Linked DNA regions of Aridibaculum aurantiacum. The main gene of each other region encodes a partner of the protein of the gene in region 2 in a complex. Links are inferred from orthologs where the notes say so. Each region holds a gene or a part of one and is shown on either strand. Other genes may lie near its edges.

Evidence for each region.
Region 1: the proteins of metK (region 2) and groL are in contact, whole or in part, in a cryo-EM structure (PDB 8P4O), measured with the Escherichia coli proteins. The link is inferred for Aridibaculum aurantiacum from one-to-one orthologs.

The regions. Positions count from the first base shown.
Region 1 is NZ_JAFEWC010000001.1:2,353,231-2,365,357, reverse strand. The notes cover bases 8,098-11,080. They hold groL (chaperonin GroEL), read right to left. Parts: upstream 10,420-11,080; coding sequence 8,776-10,419; downstream 8,098-8,775. Other genes in these bases: J4N22_RS09860 (co-chaperone GroES), read right to left, coding at 10,505-10,786; J4N22_RS09870 (lysoplasmalogenase), read left to right, coding at 8,098-8,642. Outside these bases: J4N22_RS09905 (prolyl oligopeptidase family serine peptidase), read right to left, coding at 1-623; pfkA (6-phosphofructokinase), read left to right, coding at 1,070-2,053; pyk (pyruvate kinase), read left to right, coding at 2,092-3,666; J4N22_RS09890 (glycoside hydrolase family 20 protein), read left to right, coding at 3,775-6,099; J4N22_RS09885 (FKBP-type peptidyl-prolyl cis-trans isomerase), read right to left, coding at 6,110-6,565; J4N22_RS09880 (hypothetical protein), read right to left, coding at 6,581-6,934; J4N22_RS09875 (hypothetical protein), read left to right, coding at 7,061-7,939; more of J4N22_RS09870, read left to right, coding at 7,959-8,097; transcription antitermination factor NusB, read left to right, coding at 11,133-12,062; J4N22_RS09850 (DUF1573 domain-containing protein), read left to right, coding at 12,095-12,127.
Region 2 is NZ_JAFEWC010000001.1:2,068,439-2,080,489, reverse strand. Bases 6,483-9,389 are described here. They hold metK (methionine adenosyltransferase), read right to left. Parts: upstream 8,608-9,389; coding sequence 7,357-8,607; downstream 6,483-7,356. Other genes in these bases: J4N22_RS08620 (DUF4270 family protein), read right to left, coding at 8,669-9,389; J4N22_RS08630 (NUDIX domain-containing protein), read right to left, coding at 6,716-7,282; rlmB (23S rRNA (guanosine(2251)-2'-O)-methyltransferase RlmB), read right to left, coding at 6,483-6,665. In the rest of the region: J4N22_RS08660 (glycosyltransferase family 1 protein), read left to right, coding at 1-578; glf (UDP-galactopyranose mutase), read left to right, coding at 590-1,732; J4N22_RS08650 (family 1 glycosylhydrolase), read left to right, coding at 1,704-3,890; J4N22_RS08645 (GSCFA domain-containing protein), read right to left, coding at 3,975-4,967; J4N22_RS08640 (hydroxymethylglutaryl-CoA lyase), read right to left, coding at 4,983-5,831; more of rlmB, read right to left, coding at 5,898-6,482; more of J4N22_RS08620, read right to left, coding at 9,390-10,132; J4N22_RS08615 (glycogen/starch synthase), read right to left, coding at 10,164-10,982; panC (pantoate--beta-alanine ligase), read left to right, coding at 11,094-11,942; panD (aspartate 1-decarboxylase), read left to right, coding at 11,975-12,051. UniProt on the Escherichia coli protein: Catalyzes the formation of S-adenosylmethionine (AdoMet) from methionine and ATP.

The DNA.
Region 1 (12,127 bases), 280 kb from region 2 along the record:
GGGTAACGGCTATAATAAAAACCCTCATCACCCTTCCATGCTATACCTGAAAACTTTACAAACTGCAGAACTTCGGGTAAGGCTTTTTTGGTTTCTGCATCCAGTATATGTATCTGCTGCCAATCACTTCCGCTTTGCGCCACAGTGTAGGCTGTGTATTTATTATTCTTCGAAAAAGCAAGTCCGCCTAATGCCGCTGTACCATCAGATGATAGTTTATTAGGATCCAGGAAAACTTCAGGGTTTCCATTGAGCCCAACCTGGCGGTAAACGATGCTTTGATTTTGTAAACCATCATTTTTACTAAAGTAGTAGTACTTGCCTTTTTTATAGGGTGCACCATACTTTGGATAGTTCCATAATTTTTCCAATCGTGCTTTTACATTATCCCTATATGGAATGGAAGCAAGATATTCATTGGTAACGCGGTTTTGTTCTTCCACCCATTGCTTCGTCTGGGCGCTGTTGTCGTCTTCCAACCAACGATAAGGATCCGCTACTGTGGTTCCAAAATAAACATCGGATTGGTCAACCTTGCGGGTTTCCGGGTATTTAATTTGGGCTGAGGTTGATGTGGCCATAGTGATACAGGTAATGCCTAATAGGGTGAGATTTTTTTTCATTGGCTTTATTTTACTAGGCGGTAAAATACTTAATGATTTCATCTAAGAAAATCTTTTGTAAAAGAAGCCATCATAGAAGAATGCTAAATCAGTGAAGTGCTCTTCACCATGTGTCACACCATCAACCAATATTTTTGGTTTTAGAAAAAGTGACCTTTCTCAAGTATTCTGAAACTGAATACTGTTTATGGTCTGATTTTTATGCCGATTTATGTTCCACTTTTGCCAAACTTCAGTACAGGATGCATAGTTTGCATAACTGTTATTGATGAAAATGCTAACCTGAAACTTTTCTAATGTTCTGTATATCAACATTTCAGTATACATCTTTCATTAATACTAGCTTTGCGGGCAAATCCTTACTTTTGAACAGTTGTGTAAGATGTACACATAAGAATAAAACTTGTGTACTTACTAACCTAAACATGCAATCCACTTAAATAGTAATGGCTACAAAAGTTACAAAAATAGGAGTACTAACCTCGGGAGGTGATAGCCCGGGAATGAATGCCGCTATAAGGGCAGTAGTGCGTACAGGTATATATCATGGAATGGAGGTTTTTGGTGTAATGCGTGGTTACAGTGGCATGATAGATGACGATATTGTAAAAATGGAAAGCCGCAGCGTGGCCAATATTATCCAGCGTGGTGGAACTATTTTGAAGTGTGCACGCAGCAAACAATTTCTTACGCCGGAAGGCAGGCAGATTGCCTATGAAAACCTGAAGAAAAGAGGCATCAATGGCTTGGTGATCATTGGCGGCGACGGAAGTTTCAGGGGTGCTCAAAAATTCAGCAACGAGTTCGATATTCCTTGTATAGGTTTACCGGGTACCATTGATAAAGATATTGCCGGAAGTGATTTTACCATAGGCTTTGATACAGCGGTGAATACAGCTGTAGATGCCATTGATAAAATACGTGATACAGCCGATGCGCACGACCGACTTTTTATAGTAGAAGTAATGGGACGCGATGCAGGTTATATTGCCTTGCATAGTGGTATTGCCACCGGTGCTGAAAACATCTTGATTCCTGAGACCAAGACCGATATTGAAGAATTGATCGACTCGCTGGGCGAAAAGGAAAAGCGGAAAAAGTTGGTGAACCTGGTGGTAGTGGCCGAAGGGGATGATTTTGGCGGAGGGAATGAAGTAGCTAAGATTATCAAAGAAAGGATGCCTACTACTGATACCAGGTTGTGTATACTTGGTCATATTCAGCGTGGGGGCTCTCCTACCTGTCTAGACCGCTTGATAGCAAGCCGTATGGGCTATCACGCAGTAGAGTCACTGATAGAAGGACGTCATAATGTGATGGTAGGAATTTTGAATAACAGGATGAATTATATTCCGCTCGATTTTGCTGTAAAAGCGAAGCAACGTATCAGCAAAGAGTGGATGAAGATTGTAAAGATACTGGCCAGTTAGGCTAAAATATAGATGTATAACATCGATAAATACAAATCATGGAAAACAGTAACCATGGGGAAGCATTGGTTGAAGTAGATAACAATACTAATCAAATAATAAAACCCCTTAAGAACGAAAAAACAATGTCAAAAAATCTTTCGAAGTACTTGCACAAGCACATGGATCGCCAGGCAGGACTTGATCACATAATACATAGAACTAAGATAGTAGCTACAGTAGGTCCGGCATGCGATACGTACGATAAACTACTGGAACTGGTAAAAGCAGGCGTAAACGTTTTCAGGCTGAATTTTTCTCACGGCAGCCACGAAGACAAAGCCAAGATCATTGAACACATCCGTAACATCAATTCCACTCAACCATACAACATTGCCATCCTGGGTGACCTTCAAGGGCCAAAGCTTCGTGTGGGTGAAATAGAGAACAATGCGCTTACCGTTGTTCCGGGTGACATCCTGACCTTCACCAACGAAAAATGCGTTGGTACTTTGGAAAGGATCTATGTGTCTTATCCAAACCTTGCCGGTGACGTGAAAGTGGGCAACACCATCTTGATTGATGATGGTAAGCTGGAGGTTGTTGTTGTAGACATTCTTCGTAATGGAGATGTGAAGGTTGAAGTAACTATGGGTGGTGTTTTATCTTCAAAGAAAGGTATCAACCTGCCTGATACAAAGATCTCTCTTCCTGCACTTACCGAAAAAGACCTGGTAGACCTTGAGTTTATCATTGAGCAAAAAATTGACTGGGTAGCGCTATCATTTGTGCGCAATGTAAAAGACATTGTTATCCTGCGCAGTAAGCTAGACGAGAAAAAGAGTAAGACAAAGATCATTGCTAAAATAGAAAAGCCTGAGGCAGTTGCAAATATCCGTGACATCGTAATTGAGAGTGACGGTATCATGATAGCACGTGGCGATCTTGGTGTAGAGATCCCGGTTGAAAAAGTACCGATGATCCAGAAAGATATCATCAGGAAATGTCTTCACAGGGCGAAGCCAGTGATTGTAGCTACACAGATGATGGAGAGTATGATAGAGCGTACCAAACCAAATCGTAGTGAAATAACTGACGTAGCAAACGCGGTTTTAGAAGGTGCCGATGCAGTGATGCTAAGCGGTGAAACGGCTACTGGTAATCACCCTGCACTGGTGGTACAAACCATGTGCAAGATCATTATGGAAGTAGAGAAGGAATACCGCTATGATCGTGAAGAAGATCTCAAACCACAAGCACACTCTCCTTCTTTCTTGAGCGATGCCATTTGCTACAACGCTTGTAAAATAGCACGCGATGTGAATGCTGATGCCGTGATTGGTATGACCCAAAGTGGTTACACTGGCTTTATGCTTAGCAGCTACAGGCCTAAAGCTCCTTTGTATATATTCTCTAAAGAAAGAACTTTGATCAACCAGTTGAGCTTGAGCTGGGGCGTAAGAGCTTTCTATTATGCTGAAGAAGAAAGTCTTGATGAAATCATTGAAGACCAGATTGAGATACTTAGAGAACGTGGTTTCCTGAAGAAAGGTGATGTAGTAATCAATACAGGTAGTACTCCAGTACAACTACACTTACCAACCAACGTTTTGAAGATCACAAAAGTTGATTAGTAGATTTTTTCAAATATGCTGAGCCCAATCGAATGATTGGGCTTTTTTATTGCACGTCAATTAACAACACCTGCAGCTGCATCATTTATATTTACTAAAACATCGACCTTGTACATCATTAGATATTTCTTCTTCCTATTCCTTGTATTGATCTACGGTAGTGCCAGTAGCCAGGCTATCATCCCTGCTCCTGTTGAGCAAACGATACAGCAAGGAAAGTTCTTGATGACTGAAAGAACACAGATTGTTGTAACAAGCGATCAGCTACAAGTCACCGCAGCTTTTTTAAATCAGCATTTGAAAAAATATCATGGACTGCAACTGCCGGTTGTAAAGAAGAAATCTTTTCCTTCGGCGGGTAATATCACGCTCTCTGTTTCAGATTCCATAACACCAAATAAAGAAGCTTACCAGTTATTGGTAAACCAGAACCAGATTACAATAACAGGCAATTCAGCAGCAGGAGTTTTTTATGGAATGCAATCGCTGCTACAGTTGTTGCCTGCAAGCAGATCATCTTCTATTGCAGTTCCTGCAGTGTCGATCAATGATCATCCACGTTTCAGCTACCGCGGTATGCACCTCGATGTTGCCCGTCATTTCTTTCCTGTGGATTACATCAAGCGCTATATTGACTTCCTGGCTTTGCATAAGCTAAACACATTTCATTGGCACCTTACTGATGACCAGGGCTGGCGGATAGAAATAAAGAAATACCCAAAGCTTACAAGCATTGGTGGCTATAGAAATGGAACCATCATTGGCCGTTATCCTGGTAAGGGAAACGATAGCATACGCTATGGAGGCTTCTATACGCAACAGGAAATAAAGGAAGTGGTGAAATATGCTGCAGATCGATTTATAACAGTTATACCTGAAATAGAAATGCCCGGTCATGCATCGGCTGCAATAGCAGCGTATCCTCATCTAAGCTGCTTTCCAAATGAGCCTACTACCCCACCCTTTCAAACTGCATGGAACGGATCATTTAAAGGAAAGCAGGTACCACAGGCGTGGGGCATTTTCCCAGATGTTTTTTGCGCCGGTAAGGAAAGCACATTTAGTTTCTTGCAAGATGTAGTAGACGAGGTGATGGTGCTGTTCCCGTCTGCATATATACATATAGGTGGCGATGAAAATGATAAGAATCAATGGAAACGTTGTCCTGCATGCCAGGCACGTATAAAGCGCTTGAAGCTGAAAGATGAGAAACAACTGCAAGCATATTTTGTACAGCGGATGGAGCGCTACATCAATAGCAAAGGGCGAAAAATAATTGGCTGGAATGAAATACTGGAAGGTGGACTGGCTCCCAATGCTACCGTAATGAGCTGGCAGGGCGAACGTGGAGGTATAGAGGCAGCCAAACAACAGCACGATGTGATCATGGTGCCTGAAAATTACTTGTACTTCAATTGGTCGCAGACAAGGAATGAGGATTTTGTGTCCTTTGGCCGGTATACACCTCTAGAAAAAGTATATGCTTATGACCCAGTACCCAAAGCATTGAACAGTGCTCAAGCTAAATATATCTGGGGTGGCCAAGGTGCTTTATGGACTGAATACATAAAGAACACGTCGATTCTTGAGTACAATCTGTTTCCTCGATTAGCAGCACTAAGTGAAATATTATGGAGTTCTACCAATAACTGGAAAGACTTCCAGGACCGTTTGCCGCATCAATTGAAACGGTATGATCACTGGGGCATTAACTATAGCCGTGCTTATTATGAAATACAAGACTCCGTATTACCAGGTAATGATCATGCTGTTTTGCGATGGAAACTTTCAGCATCGCAGCCAGGAAGTTTTTCCATTGATGTTTTTGATAATAAAAAGCAGCGTGTGAATGCTATGAATACTGCCGGTGCAACAGAAGTGCTAATTGCAAAACCTGGTGAATACACAGCAGTGCTGAAACCTGATGTGGGCGCTTCTCTTACCCGCAGCTTCAGTATCAATAAAGCTACAGGCAAACGTATCCAGTTAAAAGAAGCTGCTTCCTCTACTTATCCTGGTAATGGCGGTGCCTTTGGTTTGATCAATGGAATTAAGGCGAAAATGTTCAACTCGCTGGAGTGGCAAGGCTGGAGCGGAAAAGATATGGAAGCAACCATTGACTTATTGCAGGCCGAAACGCTAAGCAAAGTGGTGGTAAACGTTTGGCGACAGGAACCAAGTTGGTTTTATTTACCTGTAGCTATACAAGTGTCCACTTCGCCAAATGGAAACACCTGGACGACAATAACCATCACTAACAAGGATAAACAGTGGAATGTGCAGGATGACAGAACCATAACAATAGAACTGCCTGCTTCCACTACTGCCCGCTTTGTAAAAGTGATAGCAAGGAACTATGGTAAAATTCCTGCAGGAAGACCTGGAGCTGGCAGAAATGCATGGCTTTTTGTAGACGAGATCGAGATACATTGATCGCGTACAACTACCTTACATCTATCAGGTTTATCTCGTAGTACAAAATGGAATTAGGAGGAATATTTCCATACATGGTGCAGCCATAAGCATAAGCTGAAGGAATGATCAACCGTATGGTGCCGCCTTTTTGAATGAGCTGTAAACCCACCTGCCAACCTTCTATGAACTTATGCAGGTAGTTTCTTATCCTGGTATTTTGATCGAAAACAGTTCCATCCAAAAATTTTCCTACATAACCTACAGTAATCTCGGAGTTAATAGTGGGTGTAGCTCCCGATCCGTAAGACATTATCTGGTAATGAATACCGCTGCTGTGTTTTATTGGCACGATGCCATTGCTTGTAGCAAATGCATTGATCCGTGTTTCTTCGGCAGTAGGTGCAACAGGCGTACAGGCTTTATCTTCTTTTATACAGCCTGAGAGGAACAATAGTAAAAAACTAAAAGCTAGTGTTTTAAACATCTATCTAAAATGTTTTTAAGCTTGACTATCAGACGCTTCATGTTGCTGCATAGCCTTCGTAAATTTATTTTGCTTATGTGTCAGTTCATTGTATCGCTGCTCGTTCAAATCCCATTTATGCCGCTTATAAAACACGCTGCAAAATAAAGCAATGATGATGACAGCAACCAACAGGACAATAGGAGTAGATTGGCTGTTTGCTACCATATTTGCCCTTGTATACCAGCCTGTAGCAAAATTTAAGATGATGCCAACTCCCATTAGCAAACCAATAGGAAGACCGAAACTTAGCTGTTTAAAAAGGCTCTTTTCCTTTACCCGGTTAGCCTCCCAATATGCCATGAACTTTTCCTCTTCTGCACTTAACATTGTGCAAAGGTAACAACAAAAAAGCCCTACATTGCAATGCTTCATATTGATGAAGTAGTATATAAACTGCAGCAGTGGTGCTCAGTTTTTTTGCATTAATTTGCCACCATAACAAACCATACGCTTGTGAAATTTGATGACCTGCTGGCCCAGTATCTGTACGACACGAAAACCCTTAACCTGCAAGGCATTGGCACCTTTACATTAGAAGGAAAAGTAAGTATCCCTTACGAACAGGATAAAGACATCTACTACCCTATTGAAGGTTTACATTTTACACACAATACCAAAGTTCCGTTGGATGATGAGCTGGTAGCATTCCTGGTAAAAAAGCTGGGAAAGATACAGCCACTTGTACGTAGCGATCTTGAATCGTATTTGAGCAATGTCAAGCAGTTCATCAACCTTGGAAAACCATATACTATTGAAGGTGTAGGAACTTTGCACATCAACAATAGCGGCACGTACGAATTTACACCCGGTAATTTTCTTCCTGTAAAAGAAGAATTGAACCCATGGCGTGAGAACCCGGATCATAACTACCCGCAAAAGGATAAGAATTCTTCTGCGGGCAAAGTATTCCTGATGGTATTGATCGTACTGGCTTCACTTGCTGCACTTGCCGGAATGGGATGGGGCGTATATACATTGGTAGTAAATAATAAACCTACTGAACAGCGTATGCCGCCACCGGTTGATTCGCTTGTTACTGAAAGTCCGGTAGTGGATACTAATAGTGCTGCTGCTGTAGCAGAAACACCTACGTCTGACACAACGGCTTATAAAATGATATTCGAGGTTACGAGGCTCCGTTCAAGAGCAGTGAACAGGACAGCACAGCTTCAAACTTTGAACATAAAAGCTCAATACGATAGCCTTGGTTCAGCCGATGCTAAGCAATATCGTATTTATGTTACCAAACGTTTAATGCCTTCCGATACAACGAGAGTGAGGGATTCGATATCGAGGTTTTTCCTGAGGAAGGTTTTTGTAGAGAAACAATAACCTACATATACCCTACACCATGAAGTTCTTTACCAGGTATGGCTCAGCAATATTCTGGATGCTAGCTCTTGCTGATATTGCGCTTATCATAGCCGAATTAGAAACTTACCGCGTATTTACGAAGCCTTTGCTGGTACCCATACTTATGGTTACCATTTTTGCAAGGACTGGTTTTGACAAGCACAAAACGAGTAAGATCATATTAGCTGCTGCACTTGCGCTTGCTACAGCTGGTGATATATTGCTGTTAGGTTCTGCCAATCAAAATCTTTTCCTGGCTGGATTGGTAAGCTTTCTTCTAATGCAGTTGTTGTACTCGGTTTACTTCCTGCGGATAAAGCCATTCAGGTGGAGACATCTTGTATCAATAAGCGCTAGCTTCTTACTGATTGCATTTGTAGCCGCCACTCTTACCTACCTGTTATGGAATGCATTGGGAGATTACAGGGTTCCTTTGATAATCTATTCCTTTTTCCTTGCCCTGATGTTTACAACTGCTGTAAACGTATATCACTACAGGATATCCAAAAGCCTGGCGCTAAAGGCATTTATACCTGGTGCTGCTTTATTCGTTCTATCAGATCTTATACTGGCAGCCAATATGTTTTATTTCAAAGAGGCATTTGTAGGAATAGCAATTATGGCAACCTATTGTGGTGCACAATTCTATTTAGCTCGCGGATTTGTAAAACATTTGAGGTAGAGCTGTAACTGGCTTGCTCAAGTTGTCATCTTCATTTGATCTCATTGTTAAATAGAAAAACCCGTTAGAAGTTCTAACGGGTTTTCTTTTATCATTAGGTGTAAAGGTATTATCTACCTCTACGTGTGTTGGATTAATAATCCATTCCACCCATACCGCCTGGCATTCCACCTGGCATACCTGCACCGGCAGACTTAGGCTCTGGTTTGTCAGCAACTACACATTCAGTAGTCAACAACATACCAGCGATAGAAGCAGCATTTTCAAGAGCAACGCGGCTTACTTTAGTTGGGTCGATAACACCTGCAGCAAGCAAGTTTTCGTAAACTTCAGTACGAGCATTGAAACCAAAATCAGCTTTACCTTCTTTGATCTTCTGTACCACGATAGAACCTTCGATACCGCTGTTTACAACGATCTGGCGAATTGGCTCTTCAATAGCACGCTTAACGATCTGGATACCTGTGGTCTCATCTTCGTTTGCACCTTTCAGGTTCTCTAAAGATTCAATAGCACGTACATAAGCAACACCACCACCAGGTACGATACCTTCTTCAACAGCAGCACGTGTAGCGTGTAATGCGTCGTCTACGCGATCTTTCTTTTCCTTCATTTCTACTTCGGTAGCAGCACCTACATAAAGAACTGCAACACCACCGCTCAACTTAGCAAGACGCTCTTGTAGTTTTTCGCGATCGTAGTCAGAAGTTGTATTTTCGATCTGAGATTTGATCTGGTTAACACGAGCAGTAATGGCTTCTTTCTCACCTTTACCACCTACGATGGTTGTGTTATCCTTATTGATAGTGATGCTGTCAGCTTGACCAAGATAAGTCAGGTCAGCATTATCTAATTTGTAACCTTGCTCTTCGCTGATAACGATACCTTTTGTAAGAATAGCGATATCCTGTAGCATTTCTTTACGACGGTCACCAAAGCCTGGCGCTTTTACAGCAGCAACTTTTAGTGTACCACGCAGTTTGTTTACCACCAGTGTAGCCAGTGCTTCACCTTCCAGGTCTTCAGAAATGATAACCAATGGACGACCACTTTGAGCTACTTTCTCCAAAATGTGAAGGATGTCCTTCATTGCAGAGATCTTCTTATCGTAGATAAGGATGAATGGGTTCTGCAATTCAGCTTCCATTTTTTCGCTGTTAGTAACGAAATATGGGCTAATGTAACCACGATCGAATTGCATACCTTCTACTACATCTACAGTAGTATCAGTTCCTTTTGCTTCTTCTACAGTGATAACACCTTCTTTACCTACTTTCTGCATTGCTTCAGCTATCAGCTTACCGATAGTCTCGTCGCTGTTAGCAGAGATAGTAGCAACTTGCTCAATCTTGTTGCTATCGCTACCAACTTGCTGGCTTTGAGAACGCAGGTTTTCAACTACAGCTGCAACAGCTTTGTCAATACCACGCTTCAGGTCCATTGGGTTAGCACCAGCAGCTACGTTTTTCAAACCTTCGCCAATGATAGCTTGTGCCAATACAGTAGCAGTAGTAGTACCATCACCTGCAATGTCAGCAGTCTTAGATGCTACTTCTTTCACCATTTGTGCACCCATGTTCTCGATAGCATCTTCCAGTTCAATTTCTTTAGCAACGGTAACACCGTCTTTAGTAACTGAAGGAGCACCGAATTTCTTCTCGATAACCACGTTACGACCTTTAGGTCCAAGGGTCACCTTCACAGCGTTGGCAAGAGTGTCAACACCTTTTTTCATTTTATTTCTTGCTTCAATGTCGAAGAAGATTTGCTTAGCCATAGTATTTTTCAATTAAAAATTAAAAATGTAAAATTAAAAAGTAAGAAATGTTGAGGCTTTTACATTTTGCCTTTTACATTTTGCATTAAACGATCGCGAGGATATCGCTCTCTCTCATGATCAGGTAATCACCACCTTCTACCTGGATCTCTGTACCGGCGTATTTACCGTACAATACTGTGTCACCTGCTTTTACTGTCACTGGCTCGTCCTTTTTACCTGGACCGGCAGCAACTACCACACCTCTTTGAGGTTTTTCCTTAGCAGTGTCTGGGATGATGATACCACCAGCAGTTTTTTCTTCAGCCGCAGCGGGCTTCACTATCACCCTGTCGTGCAGAGGGGTAACTTTTAAATTCTCAGCCATACTTCTTTATTTTTTGTTTTAGTAAAAGAATTGGTTTTGTCACCCTATAGAACGATTTCTGTGCCACTTGTTAAAAAAAGTCAATTTTTCAGAAACTGGCAGGTAATTGCCGCATCCTGTTGAATGTTTGTCAGCAGTGTCATCTTTTCAAGTTTTTTAAAACAAGAGCAGGTGACAAAGTTTCAGCGGCTTCAAATGATGCATCCATCTCTTTATTAGCTCAGAAAAAGAACGTACAAGTATAGTTAAAGCCCTCTCCCACCCTTTGCAATCCGTTAAAACACTAAAGTGGTCGCCCCATTATTCCCTATCTTCGCCGCCAAATAAAAAAAAGCTCTTTAGGAACATGATCAGTAGAAGAAATATCAGGGTAAAGGTGATGCAAACACTATATACCCTGAATACAGTGGATGGGGAAATAAAAAATATGGATCCGGTGAAACTATTACAAAAACAACTGGATTCATCAAGACAACTTTTCATTTACTTACTATATACGCTTACTGAAGTGGCTCGCTATGCCGAGACTGATTCATTGAAACGCGCTTCTAAAAACCTGCCTTCTGCCCAGGATCTGAATGTGAACACCAAGTTGTCAGGCAACGAATACCTGTGGAAGATATTGGAAAGTGCTTCATTTCAAAAGGCTGTAGAGAGCGAGAAGCCACACCTGGTGGAGGATAGCAAAACGCAGGTTAAGAACATCTACAATCAACTGGTTGAGACACCGGAATATAAAGAATACATCAGCACACAGTCAAGGGAGAAGAAATCTGAGAAGGACATCTTCGTTTTTATATTTACCAATATGATGCTGCCAAACGAGGATTATATCAGCCACGTTGAAGAGCATTTTACAAATTGGGACGACGATGCAGAAATGATGGAGCAGCTTATGCTGAATTACCTGCAAAAGCCCGGCAGCTATAACCTGCAGGAAATGGTTGGCGAGGAAAAGTGGTTGTTTGCCAAGAACCTGCTTGCCACCAGCCGCGAAAAAAGAGAATATGCTTTAGAACTCATCAAGCCTAAGCTCAAAAATTGGGACGCAGAGCGTATCGCCGTACTGGATATGATCTTGATGGAGATGGGCGTATGCGAGTTGTTGTATTTTGAAACCATTCCAACCAAGGTGACAATCAATGAATACATAGACCTGGCAAAAGCTTATAGCACACCGCAGAGCGGCCAATTTATAAATGGTATTCTTGATAACATCCACAAAGACCTGATGTCTCAGAATAAGATCCACAAGGTGAATTTCAAGAACAAATAGTAGTAGCTATTTTTGCCACCAAAATATTTTACATGAAATATATCATAGGATTGTACCTGCTATTT
Region 2 (12,051 bases):
AGGCTCGCACTACCAAAGAAGAACCTGAAGATCAGAAGAATATCCAAGGGCCTAAACTTGGATTTTACGGAGTAATAGATGAAAGGTTTGATATAGAACTGATAGGCGAAATGGCGGAAAAACGCCCTGAGTGGCAGTTTGTATTGTTAGGCCCGGTGGTTAAAATAGATCCTGCTACTCTTCCCAGAAATAAGAACATACACTACCTCGGCGGCAAAAGCTACGAGCAGTTACCACTGTATGTTTCAGGTTGGGATGTAGCCTTGATCCCTTTCATGCTAAATGATGCAACAAGGTTCATCAGTCCTACAAAAACACCAGAATACCTGGCTGCAGGAGTACCTGTAGTTTCTACCGGTATCCGCGATGTAATACGCCCATATGGCGAAGCAGGCATTGTAAAAATTGCCACAGGCGCCGATGAGTTTATAGAGGCAGCGGAAAATTACATCCAGATGGATCGAACAAACTGGCTTCCTGAAGTAGATGAATTCCTAAAAGATAATAGCTGGAGCAACACATTCATGGGCATGCACAAGAATATCATGGCTACCATCGAGGCTAATAATAAAAACTAAAAACAACAACTATGTACGACTTCTTAATAGTAGGTGCTGGCTTTGCAGGCAGTGTCCTTGCCGAAAGACTGGCATCTGTATCAAACAAAAAGGTTCTGATCATTGATAAAAGAAATCATATTGGTGGGAACGCCTATGATTACTACAATGAGGATGGGATTTTAATTCATAAATATGGTCCTCACATTTTCCACACGAATTCTGCCGAGGTATTTAATTACCTGAGCAAGTTTACTTCGTGGAGAAACTACCAGCACAAAGTGTTGGCCGTTGTAGATGGTCAGTTGCTACCTATTCCTATCAACCTGAATACTATTAATAAGTATTATGGGCTTAATCTTAATAGCCTGGAGGTAGAGGAGTTTTTAGCATCACGTGCTGAAAAAGTTTATCCTATTAAAACTTCTGAAGACGTAGTAGTTAGTAAGGTGGGAAGAGAATTGTATGAGAAGTTTTTCCGTGGGTATACACGCAAGCAATGGGATCTGGATCCATCTGAACTGGACGCATCTGTTACCGCAAGGGTACCAACCCGCACAAACAAAGACGACCGTTATTTTACTGATACATACCAGGCAATGCCACAACATGGCTATACAAAGATGTTTGAGAAGATGCTATCGCATCCAAACATTAAGATCATGCTTAACACCGACTACCAGGAGGTAATAAACGAGGTAAATTATAAGAAACTGATCTTCACAGGCCCAATTGATGAATATTTCGATTATCAATATGGTAAACTGCCTTACCGTTCTCTTCGGTTCAAGTTTGAAACACTTGAGGAAAAGCAGTTCCAGGAAACAGGCACCATTAACTATCCAAATGATTATGCATTTACCCGTATCACTGAATTCAAGCACTTAACCGGGCAAAAGCACGATAAAACAACTTTAGTATACGAATTCCCTGAAGCCACAGGCGATCCATATTATCCAGTACCACGTCCGGAGAATGACCTGTTGTACAAGAAATATGCAGCCCTGGCCAACAAGCTTACCAATACCTATTTTGTTGGAAGATTAGCTACCTACCGCTATTATAATATGGACCAGGTAGTAGCACAAGCCTTAACTACTTACAAGAAGATAATGCAACAAGAATTGTCAACGAAAGTAGCATCAGATGGTGAAGGATTACTGGAAAGGAATTGATATCTGGGGTGGAATTGAATGTTCTTTCAACCGGGTAGAAGACAACTATATGGATCAGCTACAATTGGCTGGTCATTATCATCGTAATGATGATATTGAAAGAATAGCTGAACTAGGTATTAAGGCTTTAAGGTATCCCGTATTATGGGAGAAACATCAACCAACAGAGGGTGGAACGATAGACTGGCGCTTTGCTGAAAAGCAATTGCATAAGATTCAACAGGCAGGAATAGAACCAATAGTAGGACTGGTACACCATGGCAGTGGTCCTCGATATGCCAGCTTTTACGATCAGACATTTGAAAAAGGACTTGCCACCTATGCAGCAGAAGTAGCGGCTCAGTTTCCCTGGGTTACTCATTATACCCCGGTAAATGAGCCGCTTACTACTGCTCGTTTCTGTGGCTTGTATGGCATCTGGTTCCCTCACGGCACAAATGACACCACTTTTCTAAAAGTACTTCTAGCTGAATGCAAAGGAACTGTACTGGCCATGCAAGCCATCAGAAAAATAAATCCTGCAGCTAAACTTGTACAAACAGAAGATTTAGGCAAAACACATAGCACTCCACTCTTAAAATACCAGGCAGATTTTGAGAACCATCGTAGGTGGTTGTCATTTGACCTGCTGTGTGGTAAGGTAAACCCGCAGCATCCACTATGGAATTACCTGATGAAGGCAGGAATAACTGCTAAAGAACTTGATTTTTTTATTGAAAATCCTTGTCCACCAGATGTAATGGGTATTAATCATTATATCACTTCTGAAAGATTTTTAGATGAACGTTTAGAACACTATCCGCAGCATACGCATGGTGGCAATGGCAAACATCAATATGCAGATGTAGAGGCAGTTCGTTTAAAAGAAGAATGTCTTGCAGGTCCTAAACAGTTGCTACTGGAAACATGGCAGCGATACCAACTACCCATAGCAGTTACAGAAGTACACCTACATTGTACACGCGAAGAACAATTACGCTGGTTCAACTATGTTTATTCTGCTGCCGGTGATGCAAAACAGGATGGTGCAGACATTAGAGCTGTTACGGCCTGGGCTGTATTAGGTTCTTTTGATTGGTGTAGCCTGCTAACAAAACCAAGCGGCGTTTACGAAGCAGGACTTTTTGATATTCGTGGTCCTCATCCACGCCCTACTGCACTTACAAAACTGGTAAGCAAATTAGCTAAAGGTGAAAGTTTTACTCACCCCACACTGGCAGAAAAAGGCTGGTGGAACAGGCCATGCAGGGTTATTTATTTTGGTGACAGTAAAGAAGAAACAATGACTACTATACCCCATGAACAGGACACCCGGCCATTGCTTATAATTGGAAAGGCAGGAACTTTAGCACAGGCATTCAGCAGGGTTTGTAAAGCTCGTGCTATACATCATGTAGCCATTGGTAGAAATGATGTGAACATTCTGGATCCGCAGGCACTGGAGCGTGTGATACAACAATACAATCCCTGGGCAGTTGTTAATACTGCAGGTTATGTACGTGTAGACGATGCGGAAGAAGAATGTGATAATTGCTTTGACATCAACACTCTGGCCCCGGAATATATGGCTGCCATCTGCCATAAATTAGGGATACATTTCACCACGTTTAGCAGCGATCTTGTCTTTGATGGTAAAAAGAATACGCCTTACCTGGAGAGTGATGTGGTAGGTCCACTAAACATTTATGGGCAGAGCAAAGCCTTGGCTGAAGAAAAAGTTATGAAAGCCAATCCTTCCGCTTTGGTGATCAGAACTAGTGCATTCTTTGGCCCGTGGGATCAATACAACTTTGTATACTTTGTTCTTAATTCTCTTAAGAATAACCAGGAAATGACGGTAGCAAAAGATCTCACCATTTCACCTACCTATGTTCCTGACCTGGTTAATACCACTCTAGATCTGCTGATAGATGAAGTAAGCGGCATATGGAATATCAGCAACCATGCTGAAGTAAGCTGGCTAGAACTGGCCGAGCAAGTAGCAGATCGTTCGGGGCATAAAAAGAATAAACTGGTAGGAATGCCGGTCTCTGAAATGGGCTGGAAAGCACCGCGTCCTGCATATACCGCCATGACCACTGAAAAAGGTTTTCTTCTTCCCTCCCTTGATGATGCACTAGGTAGGTTTATGAAAGAGCAGGAAACACTGGTGCTTTAAATGATAGATATCAAAGCCAACAATTTTTAAAACAAAAACAGCCGGTTCAGGCTGTTTTTACTTTTACAAAGAATGTAGTAGACTCTACTCCACAACCGCTTTACGGCGAGAAAAATAATGTATCTCTTCTTCAAGATTAATATGCGGGTATTTCAGTTGAAACTGTTTCGCCTTTTCTAAAAAGCTACGCAAGAAATTCTGGTGTGCCTCAGTACCAGGCTGAAAGGGTTTATGCTTATATGCTGTCACGATCTTTTTTATTTCCTCCATCATTGCCTGCGAATCCTCATCAATATAACTAGCTATAAACTTTTGAAACACGAACTCTGTTGCTGGATAATTTGGATGCACAAGATCAACATCATAGAACCTGTAGTCTCTTAAAACATCAATCACCAGTTCATAAGCAGGAAAATAATGCAGCCGATCGAATTTATTAACCATGTGATGCACCGCCTCTATCAGCCGCGCCTTGCTCCGGTTGTTTTCTACCACCCCATCGCGTATATGACGCACAGGACTGATGGTAAATATGATCTGTAGCTTATTGTTGAAATGAAACAGCCGGTGCATACAATTGTCCAATGCTGTCACTATCTCTTCTATAGTTAATAAATGCTTGCCGAAGTACTGCGCCGGAGCACGATGGCAATTGGCAACCGGTACACCAGATTCAGAAAGCCTGTAAGAAAAAGCAGAACCTAATGTGATGATGAGCCAATCAGCATCTTTTAGAAACTCATGTGCTTGCTGCTGAGCCTGGTTGATATTCATCAATACTTCAGCTGCATCCATTCCTGAAAAAATAGAATGATGGTTCCAGCTTTGCCAAAGCTCATTTAAGTAAAACAGGTCATCCTTGTTATATGGCTTGTTCTCAATATAATTTACCAGGTTCGTCGTAACGCTTACCGGGTCAAAAAGAATTCCGCTTGGATTTTGCTTCATGCAAAACTTAACATCTTCCAGCTTCTTACCTATCTGTTCAGTGAAACAAGAACCTACCAACATCAGCTTGTCACTGTAATTGATCTTTCGTCCTGGTGACTTGATGTCTATATCCAGCATCATTTTCATAACATAAAGCTTTAGTTACACAAAAATTTCTGCAGCAAGCTGAAGACTCTTGTGCAATGCCTCTTCTTCCAGGTCAATTTTATAACCTTTAGTCCTGCAGTATTCTACGATGGTCTCCGTCTTCATGTTACCAACCAATTCATCTTTTGCCATGGGACATCCTCCTATTCCTTTCAATGCACCATCAAAACGAGTGCAGCCTGCATCAAGAGCCGCTTGCAGTTTAGCTTCTAAGGTGGATGAGGTGCTATGAAGGTGTACACCAATTTCAGTACCCGGGTAAGCAGGCAATAAAGATTTTAACGCAGTTGTTATTTGAGACGGTGTAGCCACGCCCACAGTATCTGAAAGTGATAGCACACGCACATCTTTTTTCACCATCTCCTCCGCCCAATTCAGTAGCACGCCTTCATTATATTCATCACCGTAAGGATTTCCAAAACCCATGCTCAGGTAAATTACCAATTGCTTGTTGTGCCTGGTGCATAGCTCCTGTATCTCGTCTACGCGTTGCACACTTTCTTCTATATTGCTATTGGTATTTCGCAATTGAAAAGTAGGAGAAATGGAAAATGGATAACCAATAAAACTCACCTCATCAAATTGAACCGCCTGTTCAGCTCCACGTTTGTTGGCTACTATAACCAAAAGTTTTGTTCTGGAATTATGAAGTTGAAGTTTTGGTAAAACCTCGGCTGTATCCGCCATTTGGGGTATAGCCTTTGGCGAAACAAAACTTCCGCAATCAAGCGTATGGAAGCCAACCTGCAATAGCGTGTTGAGGTAATATATTTTATCTTCTGTAGATATCGGCTTTGGCCACCCCTGCATAGCATCGCGTGGACATTCTATTATTTGCAGCATGTTTCAAACTTTCAGAAGGAGTTCAGGAATTAAACTTATAAAGCAATTCGCTGGAATTGGCACCAATTACATTCTTTGTTTCATGGCTTCATACAAGATCATTCCTGCAGCAACTGATACATTCAATGATTCAAAATCTCCTTTCATTGGGATCTTAAATTGCTCATCGCAAATCTTCATCAAAGCAGGATAAATTCCTTTGTCCTCGCTGCCCATTACTATAGCTGCGGGCTCAGATAGAGGTAAATCAAAAACATTGGTAGAAGCTTTCATTTCGCTTGCATATACTTTAATGCCGTTCAGGTGCAGCTCGTCTACAGCTTTCATAAGGCTGTTCACACGGCAGATGGCAATTTGTTCAAGTGCTCCTGCTGATGTGGCTATAGCATCATCGTTCAGTGCACCCACACCTTTTTCTGGAATGATGATAGCCTGTACACCACAGCAAAATGCAGTTCGTGCTATTGCGCCAATATTGCGCACATCAGTTATACCATCCAACATCAGAAACAATGGCGTTTCCCCATTATCTACTACAAAAGAGATCACCTCCTGGAGGTCCTGGTATTTTATTTTTGAGATAACAGCAATGCAGTTGCCGTGATTGCTGACATTGAAACTGTTCAGTTTTTCTACCGGAACTTTATTTATAGGCACTTGCTTATCGGAAGCAAGTGCTCTTATTTCATCTATCTCCGGTCCGTGTACAGTGGAAGAAAGATAAATTCGATCAAGGTATTTGCCTGTTTTCAGAGCATCTATAACCTTGTCTTTTCCAACTATCAAAAGATTTTTCTTTGGACGCTGGCGATTATTCTGGTGACGAAAATTCATGGTGCAAAAATAACGGTATTAAAATCTATATGCTGCGCAACAACAATCAATTAGCGGCTGATCTTTCCCTGTAGCATGAGAAGTTTTACCTTTTGTATTGCTGCTACCGCCATTGCATCAGTTATCAATCCATCTTCCACCATCTGGTAGGCTTCTTCAAACGGAAGTTTCTTCACCACTAATTGTTCGGTTTCTTCAGGCATAGCTTCCTCTTGTGTAAGGTTGCGTGCCAGGAACAGGATGGCCAGTTCATCGCTAACTGAATTTGATAAATATAATTGACCGAGCTCAGTCCATTCACCCGCTACCAAGCCTGTCTCTTCCTTCAATTCTCGTTTAGCTGACTCAATAGGATCCACATCCAAAGCTCCCCCACCTTCCGGAATTTCCCAGCTATATGCATCAATTGTAAATCGATATTGCCCTACCAGGTAAGTATTCCAATCTTCATCCAACGGCAGTATACCAATGGCTTTGTTTTTAAAATGAACTTTACCATAAATACCCGCATTTCCCGAAGGATTTATTACATCGTACTCGGTAAGCCGGATCCATTTGTTATCGTATACCTGCTTCTCAGAAACTATCTTCCAGGGGTTGTAATTTTCATCTATCATGACAGAAATTGAAAATATGATTTACAAAAAAACCTCCCTTTCAGGAGGTTCTATATTATATTAATTGAAACGGCTTAAACACCAAATGCTTTACGCACCTTATTTACATAGTCAAGTTTTTCCCATGTAAACAGTTCCACTTTCACTTGCTTTACTTTTCCATTAGGCATCACAAATTCTTTCACTTTCACTTCAGGCTGCCTTCCCATGTGACCATAAGCAGCAGTTTCGCTGTAGATAGGGCTTCTTAGTTTCAGGCGTTGCTCAATGAAGTAAGGACGCATATCAAAAACACCTTCTACCACTTTAGCGATTTCGCTATCGGTCATGTCCACCTTAGCTGTGCCGTAAGTATTTACATAAATGCTTGTAGGTTGTGCTACACCAATAGCGTAAGAAACCTGCACAAGTACTTCATCGCAAACGCCTGCAGCCACCAGGTTTTTAGCTATATGACGTGTTGCATAAGCAGCACTTCTATCAACCTTGCTCGGATCTTTTCCGCTGAATGCTCCACCACCATGCGCACCTTTACCACCGTAAGTATCTACAATGATCTTACGACCTGTAAGTCCGGTATCACCATGTGGTCCACCAATTACGAATTTACCAGTTGGGTTGATGTGGTATTTAATATCGTTGTTGAAAAGCTTTGCGTACTTCTTGTACTTGCTCTTCACTCTTGGTATCAAAATGTTGATGATGTCAGCCTTTATCTTTTCTAACATCTTAGGCTCTGTATCAAAATCATCGTGCTGTGTAGAAACAACGATCGCATCGATACGAACTGGCTTATTGTCATCATTGTATTCTAAAGTAACCTGGCTCTTTGCATCAGGACGCAGATATTTGATCTGCTTGTTCTCCCTGCGCAAAGCTGCCAGTTCAATCAGAAGTTTATGAGAAAGATCAAGTGCCAGTGGCATATAATCTTCAGTTTCATTTGTTGCATAGCCAAACATCATTCCCTGGTCGCCGGCACCTTGCTCTTCTTTTACCTGCCTGTCTACACCCTGGTTAATGTCAGATGATTGTTCGTGAATAGCAGAAAATACACCACAGCTGTTTGCCTCAAACATATATTCACTCTTGGTATATCCTATTTTACGGATAACACCACGAGCAATTTCCTGGACATCGAGGTAAGCTTTACTCTTCACTTCTCCGGCTAATACAACCTGTCCTGTTGTTACAAGTGTTTCGCACGCTACTTTACTTTGAGGATCAAAAGCAAGAAAATTATCTATCAATGCATCACTGATCTGGTCAGCTACTTTATCAGGATGTCCTTCAGAAACACTTTCTGATGTAAATAAATAAGGCATAAAAACAGTTGATGGTATTTTTTTAAAAGTTGCGCAAATATATGGTGAACACCAATAACGCTTACAAGCGAGAATAAATTATGCGAACGCGCATTCTAACTCTTTCATTGGGATGAGCTCCTCCTGCTAATCGTACTCTACCTTCTGCCATACGATTGCTGTTAGAAGGGGCAATCTGGTAGGTAGCAAATACTCCTTGGTTAGGATAAGGAAGATTGAACTTTATAGAGTCATTAGATGGTGCGTAAATACGAAGCGCATAGCTGCTATCTTTTCTTGAAACTATACCTTGAACATAACGGCTCAGGTTGAAAGTATAGACAGCTGATTTTTTATTGAACCCTGGAATGTTCTGGTAGAACTGGAAGCCACCAAAGTTCTCAATGTTTGGCCCAGTAGAAGTGATTTCGTAATCATTTGGCACACTAGCCATTCCTTTGAAATCATTATCGTAACGAGCCAGCAAAAGGTAACGTGGAGGAGTAAGTATTTCAGCCAAAGGATCGTTATCGGCATCTTCCTGGTAAGCTAATAACTCTGCACGATGAATAATGCGGTTGCTAAGCGTACGAAGTCCAGGAATGGTAACATTGATATAAGTGCCTGGAGCCGTAAGTGCATACACTTTAGCTTCATTGGTGGTGGTGTTCAATGCACCAGCTATCTCACTTCCGCTAAAGTCGCGGGCTATCCTATTAGCAGTGAAAGAACTTTGATCAAGATATGGGTTTATGCGGAAGAAGTTCACAGACGTATCCGACTTCACATTAGCTGAGTCTTTATGGAAATACAACGCAAGCTTGCTATCCATATCCATCAGGTTCACACGTGCCAATGTATTGCCACCACTGTTTGCTCTTGGTACAATAGCAAATCCTTTGAATGCTTCCCTGAAAGCAGAGTCGCTTCTGTAAGCATTGGTAGAGTCGTAATTTTTAATGAAACGCAATGCAACATCATGGCTCAGTTTGATCCTCACCTGGTTGACAGTACTTTCAAACTTATTGATAACAGAGTCGCGAAACTTGCGAACATTGATGGTTGTATTGCCGCTATTCAACAAGGCTCCAACTGCAGGATTTGCATTGGTCTTGTAGACAGAATCTCCTTTTCCAAGTTCGGCCAGTTCACGTACTTCCCACTCCTGGTTAGGTGCACCAACAGATGTATCGCCATAGCTTCCTCTAAAGTTTAAAACCAATACAGCAGAGTCTGCCACACGATAAATTGGATTAATAGGAAAAGCGTATGGATAAATAGTAGGCTTAAATTCAAAAAAAGCAGATGCTACAGTTTTACCAAAAATTGGATCGTTTAAAACACCAATAACATGATCATCTGTTTTATAAACAGGCGGTAAAACTTGGTTTTCAAAAGTGTTGGTAAAAACTTCTAATGTGGTGTCGAAGGTGTTTACATTATCAACCGGTGGAATAAGGCCATTACCTATTTCAGTAGTTGATATTTTTGTACATGCAACACTTATGGAGATAATAGCAAAAGCTATTAATAAAAGATTACGCATCCTGTTGGAAAACATTGATTTGAAAGGGAAGTTACTTCGAGGCAAGGTCGTTATACAATTCTAAATACTCTGTTAAATCACTGTCCCAGCCTTTGAAAGGAAGCACCTTCTTTCCTTTCACTTTGGTGAACTCATCCACTAGTTTTTTATCTATAGAATCACCACCAAAAGTAATTGCATCAGCATAAGATGCTCCACCACGCTGAAGTGCAATATTGTTAGCATCTTTAAATACTTCTACATCTTTTTCTTTAAGTGAATTATGAATGATCGCCTTCTTATGAAAATCATCACTCAGCTTATCTTCAAACGTGGTACTGCCGAGTGTGTAGATCACTTTACTATGTGCAAAAACTGGTTCTTTCTTGTAAATAGTTTTCAGATACATAGGAATTAATCCAGTCATCCAACCACTGCAATGAATAATGTCAGGAGGCCAGCCAAATTTCTTAACTGTCTCAAGAGCGCCTTTACAAAAGAAGATCGTTCTTAGATCGTTGTCATCATACCACTGCTCATTTTCATCATTAAAAACGAATTTTCTTTTGAAGAAATCTTCATTATCTAGAAAATAAACCTGTAGCCGGGCATTAGGCAGAGACGCCACTTTAATTTGTAATGGATAATCATCATTATCTACACTTACATTTATACCAGACAACCGTACCACCTCGTGCAACCTGTGACGTCTTTCATTGATAGTACCAAATCGAGGCATGATACATCTCACTTCCAAACCAGAGTCGTTGCTTTTAATAGCAAGCTTATTAACTATCTCAGCAAATTCTGTCAGCTCTAAATAAGGCGACATCTCGTTGGCAATGAATAAAATTCTTTTCTTTGTTGACATTAATCCGATTGGTTTACGTGTTACTCCTTAAAAAAAGAGTTGGCAAAAGTAAGAAATATTATTCTAAATCGGCTGTGCTCAAGGCTTACGAACCTGATAACCCCTTAACTAATGCTTGTTTTCACCGACATTAACAATCTCTCTCAACATATTGCATCGCTTCGATCAGCTGGAAAGACTATTGGATTTGTTCCTACAATGGGTGCACTGCACCCGGGTCATCTATCGCTTGTTGCATTAAGTAAACAACAGGCAAACATTACCGTGGTAAGCATCTTTGTTAATCCTACCCAGTTCAACGATCCCAAGGATTTTGAAAAATACCCGGTAACCACAGATAACGACATTCAATTATTAGAGAAAAGTGGTGCTGATATTGTTTTTCTTCCTTCAGTAAAAGAGATTTATCCCGGTGGTATGCAGGCCACTATGCATTATGATCTTGGTGAGCTGGAAAATTTACTGGAAGGTAAATTCAGACCCGGTCACTTTCAAGGTGTAGCGCAGGTGGTGCACAGGCTATTAGATATAGTAGTACCTGATGTTCTGTTTTTAGGTATAAAAGATTACCAGCAATGTATGGTGATCAAAAGATTGTTACAGCTCATCAATCACCAAGTGACATTGGTAACAGGCGATACATTCCGCGAAACAACGGGGCTGGCAATGAGTAGCCGCAACCTCAGGCTTTCTGAAACAGAAAAACAACAGGCAACTGCCATACATAAAGCTTTACTTTATATAAAAGAAAACTATAAATCCAGGGATCTGCAAGAATTGGAAAAAGAAGCAAGTGATATGCTGCTTTCTAATGGTTTTGATAAAGTGGATTATGTTGCTATTGCCGATTCTGATACTTTACAACCTGCAATGCCAGGTCAGCAAGATAAATTGGTAGCACTGGTGGCAGCATTCATAGGCAACGTTCGCTTAATAGACAATATAATGGTATCAGAATAACTTCACCCGTTCCCCTTACATTTGCGCCCGTTATGCAAATTCAAATTTTAAAATCAAAAATTCATCGCGCTACCATTACTGAAGCGAACCTGAATTATGTAGGTAGTCT